DNA from 4 places in the Herbaspirillum sp. Her2 genome. Region 3 is predicted to be linked to each of the others. Evidence: predicted binding sites of a transcription regulator. Region 3 holds the regulator's gene; each other region holds the start of a gene.
The links. The regulator sigma-54, encoded in region 3, starts transcription at its own class of promoters, with help from an activator protein. The targets are predictions, from matches to a motif close to TGGCANGNAANCTGCTTT.
Positions count from the first base shown of each region.

Region 1: a site for sigma-54 is predicted at 2,030-2,047, ahead of ACWHXP_RS00410 (acetyl-CoA acetyltransferase). Genes of this name have one in related genera too.
Region 2: a site for sigma-54 is predicted at 3,154-3,171, ahead of urtA (urea ABC transporter substrate-binding protein). Genes of this name have one in related genera too.
Region 4: a site for sigma-54 is predicted at 1,664-1,681, ahead of ACWHXP_RS17375 (ammonium transporter). Genes of this name have one in related genera too.

Region 1 is NZ_CM176331.1:88,446-93,199, forward strand. It holds gene ACWHXP_RS00405 (acyl-CoA synthetase) at 1-717, opposite strand, end outside; gene ACWHXP_RS00410 (acetyl-CoA acetyltransferase) at 780-1,961, opposite strand; gene ACWHXP_RS00415 (TRAP transporter substrate-binding protein) at 2,719-3,753, shown strand; gene ACWHXP_RS00420 (TRAP transporter large permease) at 3,859-4,754, shown strand, end outside.
Region 2 is NZ_CM176331.1:4,626,204-4,630,957, reverse strand. It holds gene ACWHXP_RS21055 (ABC transporter substrate-binding protein) at 1-64, shown strand, start outside; gene ACWHXP_RS21050 (sensor domain-containing diguanylate cyclase) at 78-1,799, shown strand; gene ACWHXP_RS21045 (ferritin-like domain-containing protein) at 1,960-2,787, shown strand; gene urtA (urea ABC transporter substrate-binding protein) at 3,225-4,478, shown strand; gene urtB (urea ABC transporter permease subunit UrtB) at 4,724-4,754, shown strand, end outside.
Region 3 is NZ_CM176331.1:5,521,056-5,525,809, reverse strand. It holds gene lptC (LPS export ABC transporter periplasmic protein LptC) at 1-192, shown strand, start outside; gene lptA (lipopolysaccharide transport periplasmic protein LptA) at 244-882, shown strand; gene lptB (LPS export ABC transporter ATP-binding protein) at 885-1,628, shown strand; gene ACWHXP_RS25105 (RNA polymerase factor sigma-54) at 1,760-3,250, shown strand; gene hpf (ribosome hibernation-promoting factor, HPF/YfiA family) at 3,403-3,765, shown strand; gene ACWHXP_RS25095 (hypothetical protein) at 3,828-3,974, opposite strand; gene grxD (Grx4 family monothiol glutaredoxin) at 4,136-4,447, shown strand; gene ACWHXP_RS25085 (UbiX family flavin prenyltransferase) at 4,470-4,754, shown strand, end outside.
Region 4 is NZ_CM176331.1:3,819,305-3,824,058, reverse strand. It holds gene ACWHXP_RS17380 (hypothetical protein) at 1-73, opposite strand, end outside; gene ACWHXP_RS17375 (ammonium transporter) at 412-1,614, opposite strand; gene ACWHXP_RS17370 (AraC family transcriptional regulator) at 1,854-2,756, opposite strand; gene ACWHXP_RS17365 (oxidoreductase) at 2,962-3,792, shown strand; gene ACWHXP_RS17360 (alkaline phosphatase D family protein) at 4,035-4,754, shown strand, end outside.

The DNA of each region.
Region 1 (4,754 bases), 170 kb from region 3:
TTGATGCGTGAGTCCCGGCATCAGGTCGGCCAGGTGATTGGTCACCACGAAGGCCATCTGGCCGTGCGAGAGCATGCCCGCCTTGGGATGGCCGGTGGTGCCGGAGGTATAGAAGAACCACAGCGGATCGTCGTAATCGACTTCGGCCTCGCGGAAGGTTTCGCCGCTGCCATCGGCCACCAGCGTTTCGTAATCGAGTTCGCCCGGCCGTGCGTCGGCCAGGGCCACCACGTGTTCGAGCGTGGGCGAGGCGGATTTCACCGCATCGACATACGGTGCGAAACCGCGGTCATACAGCATCACGCAGGCGCCGCTGGACTGGCCGAGATAGGCGGCCTCGGGCGGCGTGATGCGGAAATTGGTCGGCACCCAGACCACGCCCATCTTGAAGGCGGCCCAGGCACTCTCGAAGATCTGCTGGTTGTTGCGCGAGTGGACCAGCATCTTGTCGCCCTTCTTGACGCCGCGCCGGGTGAGGGCGTGGGCCAGCGCATCGACGCGGGCATTGATCTCGCGCCAGGGGATCAGGCGGTCGCTGCCATCGGTTGCGCCTTGCGCCAGGATCAGGCCCGGCTCTTCCGGAAAGCGGCGCGCCACGTCCGAGAGCAGGCGGCCCAGGTTCATCACTTTGCTTAACATCGTCTCACTCGTCCCGATTCTTCTGATGGAATTCTGATGGAAATTGGCGTGCTGCCTTGTTCTGTTTTTTTTGCACATCACTTCATATGGCGCGCCATCCTTCAACGCCAGGATGGCGCGCCGGGGCTGCTACCGCATTTTCAGTTCACACGCTCCAGAATGCTCACATAGTTGGCCACCGCCGCACCGCCCATGTTGAACACGCCGGCATAGCGCGCATTGGCGATCTGCATGTCGCCCGCATCATGGGATGCCTGCATGGCCGCCATCACGTGCATCGAGACACCGGTGGCACCGACAGGATGGCCCTTGGACTTCAGCCCGCCCGAGGGATTGACCGGCAGCTTGCCGTCCTTGGCGGTGATGCCTTCGGCAATCACGCGCGCGCCCTGGCCGTGCGGGGCCAGGCCCATGGCTTCGTATTCCAGCAATTCGGCCACGGTGAAGCAGTCGTGCGTTTCCACCAGCGAGAGATCATCGAGGCTCAGGTTGGCCTGACCCAGCGCCTTCTTCCAGGCCAGCTCGGCGGCCTCGAAGCGGGTCGGGTCGCGGCGCGACAGCGGCAGGAAATCATTGACGTGGACCGCCGCGCGGAATTGCACGGCACGCGGCATGGACTTGGCCACATCGGCGGCGCTGATCACCAGGGCCACTGCGCCGTCGGAAACGAGCGAGCAGTCGGTGCGCTTGAGCGGACCGGCCACGTACGGGTTCTTGTCGGAGACCGTGCGGCAGAAATCGAAACCGAAATCCTTGCGCATGTGCGCATAGGGATTGACCATGCCGTTCTTGTGATTCTTGGCCGCGATCATCGCCAGCGCATCGGACTGGTCGCCGAAGCGATCGAAGTAGCTCTGCGCGATTTTGCCGAAGACCCCGGCAAAGCCGCCCGGAATGCCCGCCTCTTCCTTGGCGTAGCAGGCCTTGAGCAGCACCTCGCCCACTTGCGCGGTGGCCAGCTCGGTCATCTTCTCGAAGCCGATCACCAGCACGTGTTTCGATTCGCCGGCCTTGATCGCCTGCAGGCCCGAATGGATGGCCGCCGAACCGGTGGCGCAGGCATTCTCCAGGCGCGTGGCGGGTTTGAAGCGCAGCTGCGGCAGCGTGTTCAGGACCAGCGAAGAAGGGAAATCCTGGTACAGGAAACCGGCATTGAAGGTGCCGAAATGCACCGAGTCGATGTCTTCCGGTTGCAGCCCGGCGTGCTCGATGGCGGCCTTGGCGACCTGACCGATCAGCACTTCCGGATCGATGCCGTCGAGCTTGCCGAACTGCGAATGGTTCCAGCCGGTGATGCAGGGTGAGGATGCAGAAACAGTCATGGGGTTGTCCTTGTGTCCGTAATCACGGGGTCAATGGAGCGGGGTCGCTCCGTTACACACAGGGGCAATATGCAAAATCGGTGCCACGCGCAGGACCGCTTGCGCCACCGCATGCAGCCGGTGTCGAAGGTCCCTTGCCTCGGCATCGCGCAGCCGGTGATGGCGCCATCGTGCCAGGTGCCGGCCTGCATCTTGCCCGTCTCCTGAGAGTGCCGGCGCAAAGCCGCGCCGGGTCTCGCTTTGTTGTTGATGTTGATGCGTGCTGATGTGTTCGGCAGGCGGCCCGCTCATTCCCGACATGCAGGAAAAAATGGAACAGGGCAGGGCCGTGCCCGCCGACCGCATGAAGATAGCACGTACTTTACGTTAACGTAAATCATTGCGCTGCAGCAGCCGGCAGGCATCACTATTGCCGGTGAGCAGCATGAACAGGTGTCGATTCCTGCGACAGTGCAGCGACACTCCTGCGACAGGTGTCGCAGCCCCGCTGCACGTAAATAAATGAGGGCGGCGATGATTGCGTGCTTGTACAGGCCCGCCCTTATCGCAGAGAATACAGGCGCAGTGCCGTTGAGGGAGCGGGGCGAGGCCATGCCGACCAGGGAGGACCGGGGGCTTGGCATCCAATTTGCTCTGTCGAGGCACAGGCAGTGTTGACCACCCGGGACAGGGAGCTGCACGCCCGATCCAGCAAGCCCTGGTAGCGCCGGATTCAGCAAATTTCAAAATTACAAACAGACAGACAGGAGACAAGCAGATGGAACAATCCACTGGCAAGATCACGCGCCGCCATTTTCTGAAGACGGCTTCGGTGGCCTCGGCTGCCGCCGCTACCGGCCTGGTATCGACCTCCGCGCATGCGGCCGAATTCACCTTCAAGTACGCCAACAATCTGCCGGTCACGCACCCGATGAATGCGCGCGCCAAGGAAATGGCCGCGGCCATCGCGGAACAATCCAAGGGCCGCATCGAACTGCAGCTCTACCCCAACAACCAGTTGGGCACCGATACCGACATGCTCTCGCAGGTGCGTGCGGGCGCGATTGATTTCTTCACGCTCTCGCCGCTGATCCTGGGCACGCTGGTGCCGGCTGCGCAGATCTCCGGCATCGGGTTTGCCTTCAAGGATTACAGCCAGGTCTGGCCGGCCATGGATGGCGAACTGGGCGCGCACGTGCGCAAGCAGATCGAAGCCAAGTCCACACTGTTCGCCTTTGAAAAGATCTGGGACAACGGCTATCGCCAGATCACCAACAGCACCAAGCCCATCAAGGCGGCCGACGACCTCAAGGGCATGAAGCTGCGCGTGCCGCCCAGCCCGCTGTGGACCTCGATGTTCAAGGCCTTCGATGCGGCCCCGACCTCGATCAACTTCGCCGAAGTCTATTCGGCCCTGCAGACCAAGATCGTGGAAGGCCAGGAAAACCCCATGGCCATCATCTCCACCGCCAAGCTCTACGAAGTGCAGAAGTACTGCTCCATCACCAACCACATGTGGGATGGCTTCTGGTTCCTGGGCAACAAGAAATCCTTCGAGCGCCTGCCCAAGGATCTGCAAGACATGATGGCCCGCATCATCAACGAAGCCGCCATGAACCAGCGCGCCGACGTGCGCAAGCTCAACGATTCGCTGGTCGATGAAATGAAGGGCAAGGGTCTGGCCTTCAACAATGCCGATGCCGATTCCTTCCGCGCCAAGCTGCGCAGTGCCGGTTTCTATGCCGAGTGGAAGAAGAAGTTCGGCGACGAGCCCTGGGCCCTGCTGGAAAAGTACACCGGCAAGCTGGCCTGAGCGCTTCGTTTGCCGGGGCTCATGCCTGCATGAGCCCGTGCGCCGGAGTGCTGCCCTCGCCGTGAGGGCAGCGCTCCCGCCCTGAATCCATTTCGCTGGAGCTTGATGATGGAAGCTGCAATGACTTACCGCGCCCCGGTCAACATGAACCCGGCTGCGCGCGCGCTGGTCGCATTCAATCGCATGGTGATGCACGTGGTCGGTGCCGTGGCGGCCGCCCTGGTGGTGGCTGAAACCGTGGTGCTGCTGACCGGCGTGATCTACCGCTATGCGCTGCATGACCCCCTGGTATGGTCGGATGAACTGGCCTCGATTCTGTTCATCTGGCTGTCGATGCTGGGGGCCGTGCTGGCGCTGGATCGTGGGGAGCACATGCGGCTCACCGCCATCATCAACAAGTGTTCCGAGAAAGGCCGCGTGTGGCTCGAAACGGTGGCGGCACTGGTGGTCTGCATCTTCGTGCTGATGGTGATCCATCCGGCCGTGGACCATGCGGTGGAGCAGATGCCGATCACCACGCCGGCGCTGGAAATCCCCGATGGCCTGCGCGCTGCGGCCCTGCCGGTCGGCGCGATCCTGATGCTGCTGGCGGCGGTCTCGCGCATGGCGGCCATGACGACGATGCGACTGCTGCTCTCGGCACTGGCCGTGGTGGCCGTGATTGCGGGCGCGCTGTGGCTGGCCAAGCCCATGCTGCTGGGCATGGGCAATTACAACCTGATCGTGTTCTTCGTGCTGCTCATCGGCGTATGCGTGGCCGGTGGCATTCCCATCGCGTTCGCTTTCGGTACGGCCACCATGGCCTATCTGGCCCTGGCCACCACGGCACCGCTGATGATCGTGGTCAGCCGCATGGACGAGGGCATGTCCAGCCTGATCCTGCTGTCGGTGCCGCTGTTCGTGCTGCTGGGCTCCTTGCTGGAAATGTCGGGCCTGGCCAAGACCCTGATCGACTTCATGGCCGCGCTGCTGGGCCACGTGCGCGGCGGCCTGCAATACGT
Region 2 (4,754 bases), 890 kb from region 3:
GGCGCGGGCCGCGCGCCTGCTGCAGGATTCCATCACCGAACAGGCACGCCTGTCGGCCAGGTAAGGGAGCGCGTTCGATGAAAAAACGGCTCGACTTTTTCTGGCTGGGTTTCCTGCGCAAGATCGAAATCCGCTACCGGCTCATCAATTCCTTCATCCTGGTCTCGCTGGTGCCGCTGGTGATCTCAGGTCTGCTGGCCTATCGCGAAACCACCCGTGCCACCCAGGAGAAGGTACGCACCTACTCGGTCCAGGTGGTCAAGCAGATCTCGCAGAACCTGATGCTGCGCATGGAAAAGATCGAGGACACCAGCGAGGAGCTGGCGCTCTCCGACAAGCTGCAGCGCCTGCTGGGCGACTATTACAGCGGCGACGAAGCCACCAGTGCTGCGGCCCGCAGCGGGGTGGCGCGCGTACTGCTGGACACCTATGGCTCGCTGCCGGACGTGAACCAGAAATACCTGCTGGACCGCAAGCGCCAGGTCATCGATCCGCAGATCTTTGCGCCGCTGGCCAGCAACATCACCCGCGTGGCAGAGGAGGCGCCGGACCTCGGTGGACGCGGCTGGTGGACGCTCTACAACGGCGGCCATGGCCAGAAGAGCGTGGCCATGCTGCGCGAGATCCGCTTCACGGGCAACAATCGCGGCGCCGGCGTGCTCTTCATCGGCGTGCGCCCGAGCTACTTCTTCAGCATCTTCGAGGGCGTGGACCTGGGCTATGACTCCAGTCTCTTCATCGTCGATGCGAGCGATGGCACGGTGGTCGTGCAGGGGCGCGACACCAGCTTCAGCAGCGCCGACCCGGCCCTGCTGGAGGGCATCACGGCCAGCGTGGGACAACGCCGCACCAGCGATTTCATCGCCTATACACGTGCTGACAAGACACGCTACTACGCCGCCATCGCCCAGTTGCCGCACACCTCGTGGTGGGTAGTCAGCGCCACGCCAAGCGACAAGCTCAACGCCGACACCCGCTCGGTGCGCGACAAGATCATCGCCATCGGCCTGCTGTGCTTTGCCGCTTCGCTGTTCCTCTCGGCGCTGATCGCGCGCAGTATCAGCGTGCCCCTGCAGCGCCTGGTGGGCGCCATGAAGGAAGCCGGCAGCGGCGATACCACGGTGCGCGTGGAACAGGCCGGCGGCGACGAGATCGCCATCCTCTCGCGCAAGTTCAACGAGATGGCCGGCAAGCTGCAGCAGAACAAGGAAGAACTGGAAGATCAGGTCGCCCGCCGCACGCGCGAACTGGAGCTGGCCAACCGCAAGCTGGAAGCGCTGTCGGCCACCGATGGCCTGACCGGGGTGGCCAACCGGCGTCGCTTCGACGAGGTACTCGACAGCGAGCTGCGGCGCTCGGTGCGCTCCGGCCATGCGCTGGCGCTCCTGATGCTGGACGTGGATTACTTCAAGAAATACAACGACCGCTACGGCCACGTGGCAGGGGATGAGTGCCTGCGCATCGTGGCGCGCGTGCTGCAGAAGAGTTCGCGCCGCGCTACCGACCTGGTAGCACGCTATGGCGGCGAGGAGTTCTGCGTCATCATCGCCGAGAGCGATACCGCCCATGCCCTGCAGCAGGCCGAGCACATCTGCCAGGCCATCTTCGAACTCAAGCTGCCGCATGCCGATTCGCCCTTCGGCTACATCACGGCCAGCATCGGCGTGGCCTCGCTGCAGCCGGATGAGCACACCAGCGCCGAACAACTGCTGCGCGTGGCCGACCAGGCGCTGTATCACGCCAAGTACCAAGGCCGCAACCGCGTGGTGCTGGGCAGTGACGCGACCAGCAACCTGTGATCGGGTAGAGTCGCACGGACCGGCTCACCTGACGAAATGCTGACGTCGCGCGACGCTTTGCAAAGTTGCGTCAAGACGCCGCCGGCGGCCCTGAACCAATGTCATCGCGCTGCATCATATCGCTATGCCCACCATCACTTTGAGAAGAGAGGTATAGCAGATGAACCCGAGTCGCCAAGAAAAAAAACACTGGACCATCGATGACATCGACCTGAACCGCATCGACCGCGAGCGGGTGCGGCAGAATGAAGACCTGTTCTACCTGGTGGCCTGCGCTTCCTTCGTCGAAAGCGGTTCCGACCTCTACACCCACAACCTGGTGGAATTCTACAAAGGCGATGCCGAGGTCGAGACATGGTTGCGCGAGCAGTGGGAACAGGAAGAGCTGCAGCACGGCGCGGCCCTGCGCGCCTATGTCGAGCATGTCTGGCCGGAGTTCGACTGGCCGCGCGCCTACCAGGGCTTCCTCGACGAATATTCGCAATACTGCAAGGTCGAGCTGCTCGAACCGACACGGGCCCAGGAGCTGGCCGCGCGCTGCGTGGTCGAGACCGGCACCTCCACTTACTACCGGGCGCTGGCGCGGGCCACCGACGAGCCGGTCCTGAAGCACCTGGCCGGACTCATCGCCAATGACGAGGTCAATCACTACAAGCATTTCTACCAATACTTCCGCCGCTATCGCCGCCAGGAAAACATCGGCCGCTCGCGCGTCTTCGGCACCCTCAGCCGGCGCACCCTGGAACTGAAGAGCGAAGACGCCGATTGCGCCATCCGCCACGTGGTGATGGTGTACAAGCCGGAACTGGCCGCCGATCCGGCACGCGTGAAGGAACTGGCCTCGCGCATGAGCCGTACCGTGCGCGTCAATCTCAAGCCCGAAACCACCATCAAGATGATCATGCGGCCGCTGGAGTTGCCGGTGACCCTGCAGAACATGATCGAATTCCCCTTGCGCCAGTTCATGCAGCACGTGCTGTTGCGCTGATCCCGCGCCGCAGGGTGGTCCGCCAGGACCATCTGAACCACCCCAAGCGCCAGGCAGGCACCGCAATGGATCACGCCGCCTGGCGCTTCATCATTCACGATGTGCTCACTATTGTGAACAATCCGTCTCACCCCTCAGGAAGTTGAGCCACCTGCCGTAAACCCGCCTCCACTGGCGCTTTGCGCGGCGCACCAAGATCGCGCACAGCCGAGCGCCAGGCTGGTGAGTGTTGCCGCAGCGACATGAGACTGTCGACAATGGCGCTCGGCTTTGGTGCGCAATCCTGGCGTGCCTGACAACATTCTTCCCGCACCGCGCCCCTCCCCGCCCCGCTTTGATGCAGCCCGCAGGCCCTTGGCGGGGCATTGGCACGCAATCTGCTAAAGCGACTGGGCAGTGAAAAAAATCTTCCAAAACTTTTCTCGAGGGAGCACCACATGTCACGTCGTACCGTACTGAAAGCCACCGCTCTGGGCGCATTCGCACTGGCCGCATCCTCCTGGCTGCCTTCGGCCTTCGCTGCCGACACCATCAAGGTCGGTATCCTGCACTCGCTGTCGGGCACCATGGCGATTTCCGAAACGTCCCTCAAGGACGTGGCCCTGATGACCATCGACGAAATCAACGCCGCCGGCGGCGTGATGGGCAAGAAGCTCGAACCGGTGGTGGTCGACCCCGCCTCGAACTGGCCGCTGTTCGCCGAAAAGGCCCGCCAGCTGATCTCCCAGGACAAGGTCTCGGTGGTCTTCGGCTGCTGGACTTCGGTGTCGCGCAAGTCGGTGCTGCCGGTCTTCAAGGAACTGAACAGCCTGCTGTTCTACCCGGTGCAGTACGAAGGTGAAGAACTGGAGAAGAACGTCTTCTACACCGGTGCTGCCCCCAACCAGCAAGCCATTCCCGCCGTGGAATACCTGATGTCCAAGGAAGGCGGCGGCGCCAAGCGCTTCGTGCTGCTGGGCACCGACTACGTCTATCCGCGTACCACCAACAAGATCCTGCGCGCCTTCCTGCACAGCAAGGGTGTGAAGGATTCCGACATCGACGAGGTCTACACCCCGTTCGGCCACTCCGATTACCAGACCATCGTGGCCAACATCAAGAAGTTCTCCGCAGGTGGCAAGACGGCCGTGATCTCGACCATCAACGGCGACTCCAACGTGCCCTTCTACAAGGAACTGGGCAACGCCGGCCTGAAGGCGACCGACGTGCCGGTGGTGGCGTTCTCGGTGGGTGAAGAAGAACTGCGCGGTGTCGATACCAAGCCGCTGGTGGGCCACCTGGCCGCCTGGAACTACTTCGAATCGGTGAAGAATCCGGTCAACACCGCCTTCATCAAGAAGTGGAAGGAATACGCCAAGGCCAAGAACCTGCCCAACGCCGATACCGTCGTGACCAACGACCCGATGGAAGCCACCTACGTCGGCATCCACATGTGGGCACAGGCCGTGGAAAAGGCCAAGTCCACCGACACCGACAAGGTGATCGCCGCCATGGGTGGCCAGACCTACAAGGCACCGTCGGGCTACACGCTGGAAATGGACAAGACCAACCACCACCTGCACAAGCCCGTCATGATCGGCGAAATCAAGGCAGACGGTCAGTTCAACGTGGTCTACAAGACCAAGACCACCATCCGCGCGCAACCCTGGAGCCCGTACATCCCGGGCAACGAAAGCAAGCAGAAGAACTAAGCTTGCGGTTGTTGTTGTAGTTCATGGCGTTCTTCGGAGCGCCTTCGATACGCCGCGCTGCGGCTACTCAGTCCGAACGGGTTTTTGTTGCACAATCTACAGACCGTTCGCCCTGAGTAGCCGCGTCAGCGGCGTATCGAAGGCGCTCCGTCCGCCCCGATGCATCTCCCTCCACAAGAAAACCGCCCGACGACTCGCTCCGGCCAGCCTATTGACCGGCCCGCGCTTCGAGGCGCACACCGACCATGAAACCAGCCATCCAGTTCCTACGCGGGC
Region 3 (4,754 bases):
ATGCACCTGGTGTCGGAATACCTGCTGCTGTTGCCTGACGATGAAATCGTCAAGACCGACAAGCCGGTGGCCATGACCATGGGCACCACGCGCCTGAACGGCGTGGGCATGGTGGCCAACAATGCGACCCAGGTGGTGCAGCTGTTCGGCAATGTCCGCGGCTATTACGAGCCCACTCCGAAGAAACGCTAAGCCGGATGACTCCGGGATAAAAACGCCAAGAACCGATCAGACAGGAACCCAATGAAACGCTCATTCTTACTGCCGATGCTGATGCTGGCTGCCGTGTGCGGCGTGGCCAACGCCGAGAAGGCGGACTCCACCAAGCCGACCAACATCGAGGCAGACCAGATGGTCTACGATGACGTGCGCCAGGTGAAGACCTTTACCGGCAACGTGGTCATGACCCGCGGCACGCTGATCATCAAGGCCGGCCGCGTGGTATTGACGACCGACCAGTACGGTTATGAAAATGCGGTGCTGTATGCGGCCCCGGGCGCGCTGGCCAACTTCCGCCAGAAGCGTGACGGCGGTCCCAACCTGTGGATCGAAGGCCAGGCCGAGCGCATCGAGTATTCGGAGCAGACCGAAATCTCCAAGCTGTTCCAGCGCGCGCACATCCAGCGCATGGACGGCGATCGCATCACCGATGAAGTCAACGGCGAATTCATCTCCTACGACAGCCGCGCCGAATTCTATTCCGTGAACAACACCGCCACCGGCGAGAGCAAGCCGGGCGCAGGCCGCATCACTGCGGTGATCCAGCCCAAGAATCCGCCGCCGGCAGGCAGCACCGCGCCGGCCACCCCGTCGGCCCAGCCCGCGGGCAAGAACAACGCCGCGCAGCCTGCAACGCGTCGCGACAGCGGAAAGGATCAGTAACGATGGCAGTCAGCTCGCTGGTCGTTCGCGGCCTGAAGAAAAGTTATGGCGCGCGCCAGGTAGTGCGCGATGTCTCGATGGAATTGCGCAGCGGCGAGGTGGTCGGCCTGCTCGGCCCCAATGGGGCCGGCAAGACCACCTCGTTCTACATGATCGTGGGACTGGTGCCTTCCGATGGTGGCGAGATCGACCTCGATGGCGCGTCCATTTCGCGCATGCCGATCCACAAGCGTGCCACCATGGGCTTGTCCTACCTGCCGCAGGAAGCCTCGGTATTCCGCAAGCTGACGGTGGAAGACAATATCCGCGCCGTGCTGGAACTGCGCCGGGAAGAGGGCAAGCCGCTCTCGCGCGATGAAATCGAAGGCCGCCTCAACAACCTGCTGCACGAATTGCAGATCGAGAAGCTGCGCGAAAGCCAGGCGCTGTCGCTCTCGGGCGGTGAACGCCGGCGCGTCGAGATCGCCCGCGCACTGGCCACCGATCCGCGCTTCGTGCTGCTGGATGAACCGTTCGCCGGTATCGACCCGATTGCCGTGATCGAGATTCAGCGCATCGTGCGCTTCCTGAAGGAACGCGGCATCGGCGTGCTGATCACCGACCACAACGTGCGCGAAACGCTGGGCATCTGTGATCGCGCCTACATCATCAACCAGGGCACGGTGCTGGCCAGCGGCAATCCGGAAGAGATCATCGCCAACGAGTCGGTGCGCCGCGTGTATCTGGGCGAGCATTTCCGCATGTAAGCGGTGCAGTCGGCTTGCCCGATACGCTTGAAGAAATACAGAGTGCACATCACGTAATACGCAACAAGCAATACGCAATACGCAACGACCGGCAGAGCAACCAGCGGGCCACGCCGCTTTCAGAAAGACAGATGAAACAGTCGCTCCAGTTACGTACCTCGCAGCACCTCGCATTGACGCCGCAACTGCAGCAGTCGATCAGACTGTTGCAACTGTCGACGCTGGAACTGCACCAGGAACTGGAACAGATCCTCTCCGATAATCCCCTGCTGGAACGCCTCGACGACGCGCTCGACAATTCGGTACGTCTGCTGGCCGATGGCGCGGTCTCCAGTTCGCCCTCCAGCGGCGTTGCCGAAACCAGTCACGAAGGCAGCGGCGAAGCGGCCCCGGCCGCCAGCGATGGCGATTCCAGCTTCGACTACCAGGACAACGCGCCGGAAGCCGGTGTCACGGGGGATGCCGACTGGAGCTTCGACGACGTCGCGCGCAGCGGCAAGTCGCCAGACGATGACGATGCCCGTCCACAACTCGAAGCGCACGAACTGACCCTGCGCGAACACCTGCTGGAACAGATCCGCGTGACCGCACGCACCCTGCGTGATCGTGCGCTGCTGGAACTGCTCACCGATGCGCTCGACGAGAGCGGCTATCTGGAAGAGCCGCTGGAAGACATCCACGCGCGCCTGCCCGAAGAGCTGGGCATCGACATGGAAGAGCTGTCGATTTCGCTCAAGCTGCTGCAGAGCCTGGACCCGGCGGGTGTCGGTGCGCGCAGTGCCGGCGAATGCCTGGCCCTGCAGATCCGCCGCCTGCCCAAGATTCCCTTCGTGACGCGCAAGCTGGCCTTGAGGATCGTGGAGGATTACCTGCCGCTGTTTGCACAACGCGATTTCAACAAGATCAAGAAGGCACTGGATTGCGATGACGAAGACCTGCGTGAAGCGCAGGCCGTGATCCGCCAGTGCCGTCCGCATCCGGGTGCGGAATTCGCGCGCGATGCCTCGGACTATGTGGTGCCGGACGTGATTGTCAAGCAGACAAAGAACGGCTGGCAGGTCATGCTCAACCATGAGGTCATGCCCAAGCTGCGCGTCAATGCGATGTATGCCAGTGCATTGAAGCAAGCCAAGGGAGAAGGTTCGCTGTCGTCGCAGTTGCAGGAAGCCAAGTGGCTCATCAAGAACATGCGGCAACGTTTCGATACAATTTTGCGCGTCGCGCAGGCTATTGTGGAACGTCAAAGAAACTTCTTTTCACATGGGGCAGTCGCCATGCGCCCCCTTGTGCTGCGTGAAATTGCTGATACACTGGGTCTACACGAGAGCACCATCTCTCGCGTGACGACTCAGAAATACATGCTCACTCCGCATGGAATGTTTGAGTTGAAATACTTCTTCGGTAGCCATGTCGCGACTGAAACCGGAGGTGAAGCATCCTCCACCGCGATACGGGCGCTGATCAAACAGTTGATAGGAGCCGAGAACCCGCAGACCCCATTATCCGATAGCAAGATTGCGGATATGCTGGCAGAACAAGGCATGGTGGTCGCGCGACGCACAGTCGCCAAATACCGCGAAGTGTTGAAGATTCCGCCGGTCAATCTCCGCAAGTCCCTCTGAGTTTTTCCTCAGTTTTTCTGCAGTACCGTTGCTGTGTTCAGGCAAGCATCCGACTGATGCCCGCGCCATCCGACACGAAGACCGTGCCCGTGGTACAGCTGCAGCAGGATCGATTGCACGAACCTCCAGTGACTTCACGATAGGAGTCTTGTATGAATCTGACCATCAGTGGACACCACCTCGAACTGACCCCCGCCATCCGGGAATACGTGCAAAGCAAGCTCTCGCGTATCAAGCGCCATTTCGACAACGTGATCGACGTCAGCGTGATCCTGAGCGTAGATAAACTCACAGAAAAGGAAAAGCGCCAAAAAGCGGAAATCAACGTCCACATCAAGGGGAAGGATCTACATGCGGAAAGCATCGCACACGACCTCTACGCTGCCATTGACACGCTGATCGACAAGCTCGATCGCCAGGTCATCAAGCACAAGGACAAGTTGCAGGAGCATCACTCCATGGCCAAGCGCCTGCCGGACGAAACGCCGGAGGATGCGGTGGCCGGAGCGGCATAAGCCAGGACACCCTCGGCAAGCCACCTCGCAGCCGCAAGGCTGCTGAGAAAGCCAGCCGAATTTCATGAGGAAGGGGCGCGCAAGCGCCCTTTTTCATTTGCGGCCGCCGAACTGGCCAAGCCTGTGGAAAAGATATAAATCATTGCGTAAAGCAACTTTTCCACCGCCGCTGCTGACGATGATGCAAGGGACGGCTTGAATGTCTTCACGGCACCCTCATCTTCGACACAAGAATTTGCATACGATATAAATCATTTCCTCGATGCAATTTTTTTCCCGTTCAGACAGGCCACCAGCATGCAGGCGATTTCAACGCGCCCGCCGGCTTTTCCCTATAATGTCGGGCAATCCCATTTTTAAAGGCACAGCCATGAGCGACGTCCAATCCTGGATCAAAGAAACCGTGACCCAAAACCCCGTGGTGCTGTTCATGAAGGGCACTGCACAGTTCCCCCAATGCGGCTTTTCCGGCAAGGCCATCCAGCTGCTGAAGGCCAGCGGTGCCGAGAACATCGTCACCGTCAACGTGCTGGAAAGCCCGGACGTGCGCCAGGGCATCAAGGAATACTCGAACTGGCCGACCATTCCTCAGCTGTACGTGAAGGGTGAATTCGTCGGCGGCTCCGACATCATGACCGAGATGTACGAGTCCGGCGAACTGCAGACCCTGATCAAGGGCTGAGTTTTACTTACCTGACTGACTCATGAGCAGTTCTTCCAGCCAGCCGCGCCAGCGCCTGATCGTTGCGATCACCGGTGCCACCGGTGCCATCTATGGCGTGCGGCTGCTGGAGCATCTGCGCAAGCATGGCCAGGTGGAAACGCACCTGATGGTGTCCGAAGCTGGCGTGCTCAATCTGCATCAGGAACTGGACATGCGGCGCAAGGATGTGGAAGCGCTGGCCGATGTGGTGCACAACGTGCGCGATGTCGGCGCCTGCATCGCCAGCGGCTCGTTCGCCTCCACCGGCATGGTGGTGGCGCCCTGT
Region 4 (4,754 bases), 1.7 Mb from region 3:
CGTAACTGGCACTGGCGCACAGCAGAGATGCGCTGGCAGCAAAATAGCCGATGATGGGACGGGTTTTTATCATCGAGTATCCTCGTGAGGTCGTTGTTGTGCAATTGGTGTCGCGCAGATGTATGCGGTCAATGCATTGATAGTGCTGTGATGGCAAAACAGCTGCAGCGATCATACGGCCTCTGGCTTTCAAATCACTGACTGATCATTCTCATTCGGATCGGTGCATTGACCACTCTTTGAGAGAGGAAGATGGGGCCTGGCTGCAATCGATTTTCCATATGAAAAGGCCACCGAATGGTGGCCTTTTCAAAAGCGTCGACGCTTTGGTGATGGTAGTTTTATTTCAGTCCCGAGGAGTCCGATCGATTCGAATGGGCTCGCTAGATTTCATTGTTGCTTGTCACCGTCTTACCAGCTGGTCTCCCTCTCCGCCGTAGAAGAAATCTTGTGAATGGCCAGATCCGCCCCTTCAAATTCCTGCTCCGGATCCAGTCGTATCCCGACCGCCTTCTTCAGCAAGCCATAGACGATCCATCCGCCCGCTGCCGCAATGGCGATCCCCATGATGCTGCCGATGAGCTGCGACATGAACGACACGCCACCGCGTCCGCCTAGCGCCTGCAAGCCGAAGATACCCGCCGCAAGACCGCCCCACAGGCCGCACAAGCCATGCAGCGGCCACACGCCCAGCACATCGTCGATCTTCCACTTGTTCTGGGTGCGGGTGAACATCCACACGAAAATCGCCCCCGCAATGCCGCCGGTAACCAGTGCACCCAGCGGATGCATCAGGTCCGAGCCGGCGCATACCGCCACCAGGCCGGCCAGCGGGCCGTTGTAGGCGAAGCCGGGATCGTTGCGACCCATCAGCAGCGCCACCAGCGTGCCGCCGGCCATGGCCATGAGCGAATTCATGGCGACCAGGCCATTCATCTTGTCCAAGGTCTGCGCGCTCATCACGTTGAAGCCGAACCAGCCGACCGTCAGGATCCACGCACCCAAGGCCAGGAAAGGAATGTTGGAGGGCGGATGCGCGGCCACCGCGCCTTCCTTGCTGTAGCGGCCACGGCGTGCGCCCAGCAGCAGGACCGCCGGCAGCGCGATCCAGCCACCCACCGCGTGGACCACGATGGACCCGGCGAAGTCATGGAACTCGGCACCGAAGGTGGCCACCAGCCAGGCTTGCACGCCCAGGTGCTGGTTCCACGCGATGCCCTCGAAGAAGGGATAGACTAGTCCCACCAGCACCGCCGTGGCGATCAGCTGCGGATTGAATTTGGAACGCTCGGCAATGCCGCCCGAGATGATCGCCGGGATGGCCGCCGCGAAGGTCAGCAGGAAGAAGAATTTCACCAGCTCGAAACCGCTGCGCTCGGCCAGCGTTTCGGCACCGGCAAAGAAGCTCACGCCGTAAGCCACGTAATAGCCGATGAAGAAATAGACGATGGTCGACACCGCGAAGTCGGCCAGGATTTTCACCAGGGCATTGACCTGGTTCTTCTTGCGCACCGTCCCCAGTTCCAGGAAGGCAAAGCCGGCATGCATGGCCAGGATCATGATCGCCCCCAGCAAAATGAAGAGGGCGTCTGCGCCGTTTTTGTGATCGTCCACCAGAAAATCTCCCAAAAAGTGTGCAAGGAAATGTTTGAAAGCCACGACTAAAGCAATTTCCGTTCCATTTTGGTGATTATTTTGCAGTCGGCTGATTTTAAAGAACTTTTCAGGTGCATCAGCCTATATTCATTCTTTTGGCCGCACGAAGAGTGTGCAAGACGAGGCGCGTCTTCAAAGGCTGGCTGCATTTTGGTGCGCAGGCCTGCCGGGCTTCAGAGTGCTCCCTGAGAGCCGAGTCAGTGCGATGACACGAACAGCGCCGACGGTTCCGGATCGGGCAGCGCATACGCATCCTTCATCCGCGCCACCTCTTGCGTCGGCGGCAGTTCGAACAGGCGTTTGAATTCGCGGCTGAACTGGGATGCACTCTCGTAGCCGACGCGTGCGCTGGCTTCGGCCACCGTCAGGCCATTGCGCAGCATCAGCAGACGCGCCTGATGCAGGCGCGTCGATTTCAGGTATTGCATCGGCGAGGTAGCGGTGACCGCCTTGAAATGCGCATGGAAGGAAGGCGGACTCATTCCGGCCTCGTGCGCGAGCTGCCCCACATCCAGTTTGTCCGCGTAGGCGGCATGGATCTTCCTGATGGCCCTGGCGACTTTTCCATACTGCCCGTCAGTGCGCAGTGCGGCGCGCATGGAGGCTCCTTGCCGGCCCGTGAGTACCCGCAGGTAGATCTCCTTCACCAGTGAACGGCCCAGGATCCTGGCTTCCATCGGCACCCGCATCGCTTCCAGAAAACGCAGCACGGAGGCGGACATGCTGGCATCCATCCGGGTCGCGAACATGGTCTGCGGATGGGCGGAGAGGTCGGCATCGTCCATCTGCACCAGCACTTCAGCCAGCAGCTGAAAATCCAGCCGGAAATAGATCGCCAGCAAAGGCGTCTTCTCTGTGGCGTCGGTTTCCATCGTGAACGGGACGGGTACCGAAACAGCCAGGTAGTGACGGGCATCATAGAGATAGGTTTGCCCGCCGAGGAATCCACGCTTGCGTCCCTGCACGACCACCACGATGCCCGTCTCATAGAGGACCGGCGTTTCACTCAATGCACGGTTGGACCTGAGGAAGCGCACATCCGGCAGCAGCGACAGGTTGTAGCCCTCGTCAGGAGCGAGCTCGGTGAGCAGCTGCACCATGCGCTGGTGCGCATTCGATTTTTTCTGCGCGGATTTCTTCGTGCTTCCCGACATGAGCAATCTCATAGTTTTAGGCAAACACCACATGCTAACCGACATGGCGGATTTGTGGAGTCCTGCCTATGATGGCACCCATCGTCCTCTGCGTCGGGAAGCTGCTTCGGCCTCCGGGAGAAGCCACCATCAAGGAGCTACAAGGATTCCCATGAAAAATTCCAGGACATTGCATTTCCTGATTACGGGCGTGAGCTCGGGCTTTGGCCGGGCGCTGGCGGATGCTGCCCTGCAGGCTGGCCATTCAGTAACAGGCACAGTGCGCAGCCAAGCCGCCAAAGAGCAATTCGAGCAGCTTGATCCCGCACGGGCGACGGCCATCGTTCTCGATGTGACCAATTTCCCCGCCATTGCTGCGGTGGTCGAGCACCTGGCTCCGGTGGATGTGCTGATCAACAACGCCGGCTATGGACATGAAGGCGCGCTCGAAGAATCCTCGTTTGAAGAGATGCGGCACCAGTTCGATGTCAACGTGTTTGGTGCCGTGGCCATGATGAAGGCCGTGCTGCCCACCATGCGCGCAAGACGCAGCGGCCACATCATCAACATCACCTCCATGGGGGGATTCATCACCATGCCGGGCATTGCTTACTACTGCGGCAGCAAGTTCGCCCTGGAAGGCATTTCCGAGACCCTGGCCAAGGAAGTGGCGGCGTTCGGCATCAAGGTCACCGCCGTGGCGCCCGGTTCCTTCCGTACCGACTGGGCAGGGCGCTCCATGGTGCGCTCGCCCCGCAGCATTGCGGATTACGACGCCGTGATCGATCCGATCCGTGCGGCACGCCAGGCCAAGAGCGGACACCAGCTCGGCGACCCGGCCAAGGCGGCGCAGGTGATCCTCGACATTGCCGGCGATGCCAACGCGCCGGCCCATCTCCTGCTGGGCAGTGATGCCGTCAAGCTGGTGCGCGAAAAGCTGGCGCGGATGGGCGAGGAAATCGACGCATGGGAAACGATCTCGGCATCAACGGATTTCCGGTGAACGATCTTGCGTGAGAGTCCGATGTCGTTGAGATAGTGTGATGCCTGGATCGATCGCGACACTATCCATCGGGAAGAGGCGAGATCATGCGGCCCGAGGGCCGCATTTTTTACGAGAAGAGCGCCGCATGTTTCTGCGGTCAGGACTGGTCAGCAGGGTTTCATCGGACGGTCATATTCGGTTGCTAGATTGCAAGCCCCCGTGTCTTCGTCACTCTTTCCCTCACCCTCACAGGAGTCGCCATGCCAGACCGCAACCCGCTAGCCGACCACAGCCGCCGCCGCTTCCTGCGCGACAGCGCAGTCACGACGATTGCCGCCACTACCACCTTGGCCGCACCCGCCGCATTTTCCGCCGCCCCCGCCATCGTCACTTCCGAGCGCCTGCGCCCGCAATTCCCCGGCGGCATCATGAGCGGCGATGTCACCCGCGACAGCGCCATGATCTGGGCGCGCGCCGACCGCAATGCGCGCATGCTGGTCGAGTATTCCACCCGCGAGGATTTCAGCAACCCGGTGCGCATCGCCGGTCCCACCGCACTGGCACGCGAGGACTACACTGCCCGCGTCGACCTGCGCGGCCTGCCGGCCGGTCAGCGTCTCTACTACCGCGTGCGCTTCCAGGACCTGGTGCATGAGTCCGCCCTGAGCGAACCGCTGACCGGCAGCCTCATGCTGCCCGCCACCACGCCTGCCCAGGCGCGCGACATCACCTTCGCCTTCTCGGGCGACGAAGCGGGCCAGGGCTGGGGTATCAACGAACAGTGGGGCGGTTATCGCGTATATGAAAGCATGCGCCGCTTCCGTCCGGATTTCTTCATCCACTCGGGCGACCAGATCTATGCCGATGGCCCCATCCAGGCCGAAGTGAAGCTGGAGGACGGAACGCTGTGGCGCAACGTGGTGACCGAAGCCAAATCCAAGGTCGCGCAGACGCTGGACGACTATCGCGGCAACTTCGCC